2 linked regions of the Sporichthya brevicatena genome follow. The protein of the gene in region 1 interacts with the protein of each later gene in a pairwise test. Links are inferred from orthologs where the notes say so. Each region holds a gene or a part of one and is shown on either strand. Other genes may lie near its edges.

Region 1 (4,247 bases):
TCGCCGAGGCCCGTCGGGCGGAGGACGAGCTCCGCGCCCAGGCCGAGGTGCTCTCGCTGCAGGCCGACGACCTCCGGCGCTCCAACGAGGAGCTCGAGCAGTTCGCCTACGTCGCCTCCCACGACCTGCAGGAGCCGCTGCGCAAGGTGGCGAGTTTCTGTCAGATGCTCCAACGGCGGTACCAGGGGCAGCTCGACGAGCGCGCCGACCAGTACATCGAGTTCGCCGTCGACGGCGCCAAGCGGATGCAGCAGCTGATCAACGACCTGCTCGCCTTCTCCCGCGTCGGTCGGTTCACCGACGCGATGGTCCCGGTCGACACCGCCGAGGTCGCCCGGCGCGCGGCGGACGCCCTCGACCAGACCCGCGAGGAGGCGGGCGCCGAGATCGAGATCGGCGAGCTGCCGACGGTGCCGGGCGACGAGGCGCTGCTGACCCAGGTGTTCCAGAACCTGATCGGCAACGCGATCAAGTTCCGCGCCCCCGAGCGGCCCGCCCGGATCCGGGTCAGCGCCGAACGCGAGGGGGAGTTCTGGCACTTCCGGTGCGAGGACAACGGGATCGGGATCGACCCCCAGTACGCCGAGCGGATCTTCGTGATCTTCCAACGGCTGCACAGCAAGGATCAGTACACGGGGACCGGCATCGGCCTGTCCCTGTGCAAGAAGATCGTCGAGTACCACGGTGGGCGGATCTGGCTGGACACCGATCGGAACGGTGCCCCGGGCAGTGTCGTGCACTGGACCCTGCCGGTGGAGCCGGCGCCCGTCAGCACGGCGGCCGCGATCGCAGCCGCCAACGGAGAGGTGTGAGTGATGGTGGCCGACCTGATCGAGGTCCTGCTGGTCGAGGACGACCCCGGTGACGTGCTGATGACGCGCGAGGCCTTCGCCGACAACAAGGTGAAGAACAACCTCAACGTGGTCACCGACGGCGTGGAGGCCCTGGCCTTCCTCCGGCGGGAGGGCAAGTACGCCGACGCCCCGTACCCCGACCTGATCCTGCTCGACCTCAACCTGCCGAAGAAGGACGGGCGGGAGGTCCTCGCCGAGATCAAGGCGGACGAGAAGCTCGCGCACATCCCGGTGGTGGTCCTGACCACCTCGGGCGCGAACGAGGACATCCTCTCGAGCTACCGGCTCCACGCGAACGCGTACGTGACCAAGCCGGTCGACTTCGAGCAGTTCATCCGGGTCGTCCGGCAGATCGACGACTTCTTCGTCGGTGTGGTGAAACTGCCTCGGCCGTGACGATCACCGCTGGATAGCATCGGTGGCCGCCCCGCGGCCGTCGTGGGAGCACCGAACCAGTCACCGAACAACAGGTCAGGAGTTCATCGTGTCCGAGGTCAGCATCACCGTTGCCGGAGCGCAGCGATCGGTGCCGGCCGGGACGACGGCCGCCGACCTGTTCGCCGAGGACCGGGCCGTCATCGCGGCGAAGGTGAACGGTGTCGCCCGGGACCTCACCCACGTCGTGGACGCCGGGGACGAGGTCGAGGGCATCCGCAACGACTCCCCGGAGGGTCTCGCGATCGTCCGGCACTCGTGCGCCCACGTTCTCGCCCAGGCGGTCCAGGAGCTGTTCCCCGAGGCGAAGCTCGGCATCGGTCCGCCGATCGAGAACGGGTTCTACTACGACTTCGACGTCAAGAACCCGTTCACCCCGGAGGACCTCAAGCGCCTCGAGAAGCGCATGCAGGAGTTGGTGAAGGAGCGTCAGACCTTCAGCCGGCGCGAGGTTTCCGACGACGACGCACGCACTGAGCTGGCGACCGAGCCGTACAAGCTCGAGCTGATCGGCCTCAAGGGCAGCGGCGGGGAGGCGGCCGAGGGCGCGAACGTCGAGGTCGGCGCCGGCCAGCTCACCATCTACGACAACCACCGCAAGGACGGGTCGCTGGCGTGGAAGGACCTCTGCCGGGGTCCGCACGTCCCGACCACCGGGCACATCCCCGCGTTCAAGCTCATGCGCAGCGCCGCTGCGTACTGGCGGGGGAGTGAGAAGAACCCGCAGCTGCAGCGGGTCTACGGCACCGCGTGGGACACCCGCGATGCGCTGAAGGACTACCAGACCCGGCTCGAGGAGGCCGCCAAGCGCGACCACCGCAAGCTCGGCGTCGAGCTCGACCTGTTCTCGTTCCCGGACGAGATCGGGTCCGGCCTCGCGGTCTTCCACCCGAAGGGCGGCGTGATCCGCCGCGTGATGGAGGACTACTCGCGGCAGCGGCACGTCGAGGCGGGCTACGAGTTCGTCAACACCCCGCACATCACCAAGGGGCACCTGTTCGAGGTCTCCGGGCACCTCGACTGGTACGCCGAGGGCATGTTCGCGCCGATGGAGATGGACGGCGCGGACTACTACCTCAAGCCGATGAACTGCCCGTTCCACAACCTGATCTTCCGCAGCCGCGGGCGTTCCTACCGCGAGCTGCCGCTGCGGCTGTTCGAGTTCGGCACCGTGTACCGGAACGAGAAGTCCGGTGTGGTGCACGGCCTCACCCGGGCCCGCGGATTCACCCAGGACGACGCGCACATCTACTGCACCCGCGAGCAGATGCGGGACGAGCTGATCTCGACTTTGCGCTTCGTGCTCGATCTGCTCCGCGACTACGGCCTCGACGACTTCTACCTCGAGCTCTCGACGAAGGACCCGGTGAAGTTCGTCGGCACCGACGAGGACTGGGAGGAGGCGACCGAGGTCCTGCGCGAGGTCGCGCTCTCCGAGGGCCTCGAGCTCGTCATGGACCCGGGCGGGGCGGCGTTCTACGGCCCGAAGATCTCGGTCCAGGCCAAGGACGCGATCGGCCGCACCTGGCAGATGTCGACCATCCAGCTCGACTTCAACCTGCCCGAGCGGTTCGAGCTCGAGTTCCAGTCCGGCGACGGCACCCGCCAGCGGCCGGTCATGATCCACCGCGCGCTGTTCGGCTCGATCGAGCGCTTCTTCGGCGTCCTCGTCGAGCACTACGCGGGCGCGTTCCCTCCCTGGCTCGCGCCGGTCCAGGTCGTCGGCATCCCGATCGGTGACGCGCACGTCCCGCACCTGCGCGAGGTCGTGGCGCAGCTGACGGCGCAGGGGATCCGCGCCGAGGTCGACGAGGCCGACGACCGGATGCAGAAGAAGATCCGCAACGCCCAGAAGCAGAAGATCCCCTTCATGCTGCTCGCGGGCGACGAGGACGTCGAGGCGGGTGCGGTCTCGTTCCGCTACCGCAACGGCGAGCAGAAGAACACCGTCCCGGTGGCTGATGCCGTCGCCGAGATCGTCGCCGCGGTCCGCGACCGCATTCAGGTCTGATGGGGGGTCAGGAACAGGGAGCGCCGGCGCCGGAGGAGCAGGACGGCGTCGGCATCGCGGACTCGTTCGCGCGCCTGTGGACCCCGCACCGGATGGCCTACATCAAGGGCGAGAACCGGGCGGAGGGCACCGAGGCCGCGGGCTGCCCGTTCTGCCGGATCCCGAGCCTCGACGACGCCGAGGGCCTGATCCTGCGGCGGGGGAAGTCGGCCTACGTCGTCCTGAACCTGTACCCGTACAACCCCGGGCACCTGATGATCGTCCCGTTCCGGCACGTCGCGGACTACGCGGACCTGACCGCCGCGGAGTCGGCCGAGGTCGCCGAGTTGACCCGGCAGGCCCTGGTCGCGCTGCGCACCGCCACGGGGGCGCACGGCTTCAACGTCGGCATGAACCTGGGCACGGTGGCGGGCGCGGGCATCGCGGCGCACCTCCACCAGCACGTGGTCCCGCGCTGGGGTGGCGACACGAACTTCATGCCGGTCGTCGGGCACACCAAGGTGCTGCCGCAGCTCCTCGGCGACACCCGCACCGTGCTCACCGAGGCCTGGCCGGCCGACGACACCGCGTCCTGGGGCTCCTGACCCGTCCGGGTGAGATCGGGCCGACGTTCACCCGGCTGTTACGGCGTCGTCACGGCGCGGTCCTACGCTGAGCTCGACGACGACGGAAGGGGGGAAGCCGCCGTGGCCGCCTGGACGCTGAGTCCGCTCGACATCTCGTTCCTGAGTCTGGAGTCGCCCGCGACGCCGATGACCATCGGCGCCGTTGCGGTGCTCGACGCCGCCGACGTCGACTCGGCCACCCTCCTCGCCCTGCTGCGCGAGCGGGCGGCCGTCATCCCACGCCTGCGCCGCCGGCTGCGCTCGGAACTGTTCCCGGTGGTCGGCGCGAGCTGGGTCGAGGACCCGGATTTCCGCGTCGAGCAGCACGTGCGTCTGCACCAC
Region 2 (4,123 bases), on another replicon or contig:
GTCCAGGACGCCGCCCTTGATCACGAGGAGCGGGTTCGCCTTGGCGAAGTCCCGCAGCCCCTTCGCGACCTCGACCGCGTCGCCGGAGACGAACGCGATCGCGGACGGACCGGCGAGGAGGGACTCGAACGCCTCGACCCCGGCCTCCTTGGCCGCGATCTTCGTCAAGGTGTTCTTGACGACGTGGTACTCGGCGTTGCCGGAGAGGCTGCGCCGCAGAGCCTTGAGCTGTGCCACGGTGAGACCGCGGTACTCGGTCAGCACCGCCGCGTTGGAGTTGCGGAACGCGTCCGTCAGCTCCGCCACCGCGGATGCCTTGTCGGGCCGGGCCATGGCCCTCCTTCCTTCGGGAGCGACCGCAGGTCCGTTCCGGGTCCGGACACACGAAACGCCCCGGCGCAGGCCGGGGCGCGGAAGTCCCACGGGCAGAAGGACGAACCCCCTTACCCATCCAGGTGGAATCACCTGGCGTCACCTGCGCGGGCCGCCCGGAGTACGGGGCCTTCGGTCACCGAAATGACAACCTGCGGTCTTTGGCTGCCGCCAGCGTACGGACCGAACGGGCCGCGGGTCAAAACGACCCCGCGGCCCCGGTCCTGCTCAGCGTGCGAGAAGCGTGTTGTGAGCGTGCGTCGAGCGTGCGACGAGCGGGTGATCAGTGCGTTCGTGGGTGTGTGATCAGCTGGCGCGGCCGCCGCCGGAGCTCATCTGTTCCATCTGCTCGCGGAGCCGCTCGGCGAACTGCTCGGACAGGTCCGAGGAGAAGTTCTCGCCCAGCGAGCGCTCCAGCTGCTCCGAGATCTGCTTGTCGAAGTCCTCCCCGAACTGCTTCGCGAGGTCCCCGCCGAAGGCGTCCTCCAGCTTGCCGCCGAGCGCGTCGGACAGCAGGGCCCCGACGTCGAACTTCTTCGCGTCCGCCGGGACGTCGACCTTCACGTCCGAGCCGAAGTCGGTGAACTTCATCGTCATCTTGAACTCGCCGGCCATCGGCAGCGTCACTGCGAGCTTGCGGGCGCGGTAGTCGCCGTCGACCCAGGCGTCCACGGTGACGGGCTCGGACAGGCCCATCGAGTCCTTGATGCTCTTCTCGAGCTGCTCCTCCAGCTGGCGGCTGAGCTCGTTCGAGTGCGTCGAGGACTTCTTCTCGGTCACCGTGCCGGTGCCCTCGGGGTTGATCTTCGCCCGGTAGTGCGTGGTCTTGACGCCGTCGATCGTCTCGGTGCCGACCTTGCTGACGTCCTGGGTGTCGAGCATCTTCTGCAGTTGCTCCACCGGGTTCGCCATCGTCGGGTCGATCCCGGCGATGTCGGCGCCCTCGGACTTCGCGTCGTCCAGCGGCAGGGAGAGCCAGCCGCCGTCCGTGCCGAGGCCCGGGATCAGACCACCCTTGGTGATCTTCAGGTACATCACGTCGTCGACCAGGCGGAACTCGGTGCCGGCCGGGACCGAGATGCCCATCATCTTCATCGAGTCGAAGACCATCCGCGCGGCGGGCCGGTCGCCGCCGCGGTACGCGCCGGAGCCCTTCACCGAGACCCCGGAACCGGTGACCTCGAAGGTGTAGGCGGCGCTGTCCTTGGCCGCGGCGTCCGCGACCTTCTGGATCGCGGCCACCGGCGTCATCGACTCGAGCTCGGCAGCGGCTCGGTCGGTGGCGCTGTCCGAGCCGTTGCAGCCGGCCAGGCCGGCGAAGGCGAGGACGGCCGCCGTGGACACGGCGGCGGCGCGGAAGCGGTGGGTACGGCGCGCACTCACGTTTCGGTCATCTCCCAGGTCGGACGCAGGCCCAGTCTGCCTGCCTCTCCTGAGACGACAAGGCCCGGTGCGGCGTTCCGCACCGGGCCAAATCGTGATCGTGCTTCGGAATCCAGGGAGCAAAGTCCCTGGTCAACCGCAGGTCAGACGGTCTCCTCGACCGTCTCCTCCGTGAGGTTGCGGACCTTGTTCGGGTCCACCGGGATGGCCGGACCCATCGTGGTGGAGAAGACGGCCTTGCGCAGGTAGCGGCCCTTGGCGGCGGACGGCTTGAGCCGGAGCACCTCGTCCAGGGCGGCGGCGTAGTTCTCGACCAGCGCAATGTCGGAGAACGAGGTCTTGCCGATGATGAAGTGCAGGTTCGCGTGCTTGTCGACGCGGAACTCGATCTTGCCGCCCTTGATGTCGTTGACGGCCTTGGCGACGTCCATCGTGACCGTGCCGGTCTTCGGGTTCGGCATCAGGCCACGCGGGCCGAGCACGCGACCGAGGCGGCCGACCTTGCCCATCAGGTCCGGGGTGGCGACGACGGCGTCGAAGTCCAGCCAGCCCTTGCTGATCTGCTCGATCATGTCGTCCGAGCCGACGTAGTCGGCGCCGGCGGCGGTGGCCTCGGCGGCCTTGTCACCGTTGGCGAGGACCAGGACGCGGGCGGTCTTGCCGGTGCCGTGCGGCAGGTTCACGGTGCCGCGGACCATCTGGTCGGCCTTGCGGGGGTCGACCCCGAGGCGGAACGCGACCTCGACGGTCGAGTCGAACTTGGTGGTGGAGGTCTCCTTCGCCAGCCGCGCGGCGTCCAGCGGGGCGTAGAGCTTGTCCTTGTCCACCTTCGGGGCGGCGTTGTTGTAGGCCTTGCTGCGCTTCATGACTTCTCCTGGGAAAAAGGCGTGGTACCGACGGGCTGCAGCGGCCCTCCCACGTGGATCGGTGTGCTGCGGTGGTGCTGGTCCGTACGGGCTGGCGCCCGGGTCCTGCTCAGGCCTCGACGGTGATGCCCATGGAACGGGCGGTGCCGGCGATGATCTTCTCCGCGGCGTCGAGGTCGTTCGCGTTCAGGTCGGGCATCTTCGCCTCGGCGATGCTGCGGACCTGGTCACGGGTGAGCTTGGCGACCTTGGTCTTGTGCGGCTCGCCGGAGCCCTTCTCGATCCCGGCGGCCTTGAGGATCAGGCGCGCAGCCGGCGGGGTCTTGGTGATGAAGGTGAACGAACGGTCCTCGTAGACCGAGATCTCGACGGGAACGATGTCGCCCCGCTGGTTCTCCGTGGCCGCGTTGTAGGCCTTGCAGAACTCCATGATGTTCACGCCGTGCTGACCCAGCGCAGGGCCGACCGGCGGCGCCGGCGTCGCAGCTCCGGCCTTGATCTGGAGCTTGATGATCGCCGAGAGCTTCTTCTTGGGAGGCATCTGTTCTTCTTCTTCGCTTCCGAGTTCCGCCCGGGCCTGTACCCGGAGGTCGTTGGGGGCGTGGGGGGCGAAGCCCCCCACTGTCAGTTCTTCTGGATCTGGCTGAAGGACAGTTCGACCGGGGTCTCCCGGCCGAAGATCTCCACCAGACCCTTGACCTTCTGGGCCTCGGCGTTGATCTCGTGAATCGTGGCCTGCAGGGTGGCGAACGGACCGTCGATGACGGTGACCGAGTCGCCGATGTCGAAGTCGAGCACCTGGATCTTGGCGGCGGCGGCGCCCTTCGTGCCCGTGGCCTTCGCCGGCTCCGGGGCCAGGATCTTCATGACCTCGTCGAGGGTGAGCGGCGACGGCTCGTGCGTGTGGCCCACGAAGCCGGTGACGCCCGGGGTGTGCCGGACGGCGGACCAGGACTCGTCGGTGAGGTCCATCCGGACCAGCACGTACCCGGGGAACTTGTTCCGCCGGACGTTCTTGCGCTGGCCGTTCTTGATCTCGACGACCTCTTCCTGCGGCACCTCGATCTGGAAGATGTAGTCCTCCATGTTGAGGCTGGCCGTGCGGTTCTCGAGGTTCGCCTTCACGCGGTTCTCGTAGCCGGCGTAGGAGTGCACGACGTACCAGTCACCGGGGGCGGCGTAGAGCGCGCGGCGGAACTCCTCGACCGGGTCGAGGTCCTCCTCGTCCTCCTTGGGACCCTCGGCGGGCGCCTCGGCGCTCTCGAAGGTCACCTCGGGGGCCGCGGTGTCGCCGCCGGTGTCGCCGTCGGTGTCGGTGTCGGCCGTCTCGGGAGCGGCCGACTCCTCGACCGCCTCAGCTCCCTCGACGTCGGCCGAGACGTCGGCGGCGTCCTCCGCGACGGAGGCGTCGTCGAAGCTGTGGGGCGAGTCGGACACAGGAGAGCCTTTCGAGATGTCAGCGGTGGAGCAGGTCGGGCAGGGGGCCTACCCGAAGATCTTGA

The links. The genes of interacting proteins can lie anywhere in the genome.
Region 2: the proteins of thrS (region 1) and rplA interact in binary tests that used the Escherichia coli proteins (3 or more experiments, as listed by UniProt). The link is inferred for Sporichthya brevicatena from one-to-one orthologs.

What each region holds. Positions count from the first base shown.
Region 1 is NZ_BAAAHE010000026.1:7,007-11,253, forward strand. The notes cover bases 838-3,817. They hold thrS (threonine--tRNA ligase), read left to right. Parts: upstream 838-1,335; coding sequence 1,336-3,300; downstream 3,301-3,817. Other genes in these bases: ABD401_RS15660 (response regulator), read left to right, coding at 838-1,250; ABD401_RS15670 (HIT family protein), read left to right, coding at 3,300-3,817. Also shown: ABD401_RS15655 (sensor histidine kinase), read left to right, coding at 1-812; more of ABD401_RS15660, read left to right, coding at 816-837; more of ABD401_RS15670, read left to right, coding at 3,818-3,884; ABD401_RS15675 (wax ester/triacylglycerol synthase family O-acyltransferase), read left to right, coding at 3,987-4,247. UniProt on the Escherichia coli protein: Catalyzes the attachment of threonine to tRNA(Thr) in a two-step reaction: L-threonine is first activated by ATP to form Thr-AMP and then transferred to the acceptor end of tRNA(Thr). The rate-limiting step is amino acid activation in the presence of tRNA.
Region 2 is NZ_BAAAHE010000010.1:38,615-42,737, reverse strand. What follows is about bases 761-3,616. They hold rplA (50S ribosomal protein L1), read right to left. Parts: upstream 2,622-3,616; coding sequence 1,899-2,621; downstream 761-1,898. Other genes in these bases: nusG (transcription termination/antitermination protein NusG), read right to left, coding at 3,246-3,616; rplK (50S ribosomal protein L11), read right to left, coding at 2,731-3,162; ABD401_RS07035 (SCO4651 family lipoprotein), read right to left, coding at 761-1,755. Also shown: rplJ (50S ribosomal protein L10), read right to left, coding at 1-333; more of ABD401_RS07035, read right to left, coding at 679-760; more of nusG, read right to left, coding at 3,617-4,076; preprotein translocase subunit SecE, read right to left, coding at 4,107-4,123. UniProt on the Escherichia coli protein: One of the primary rRNA binding proteins, it binds very close to the 3'-end of the 23S rRNA. Forms part of the L1 stalk. It is often not seen in high-resolution crystal structures, but can be seen in cryo_EM and 3D reconstruction models.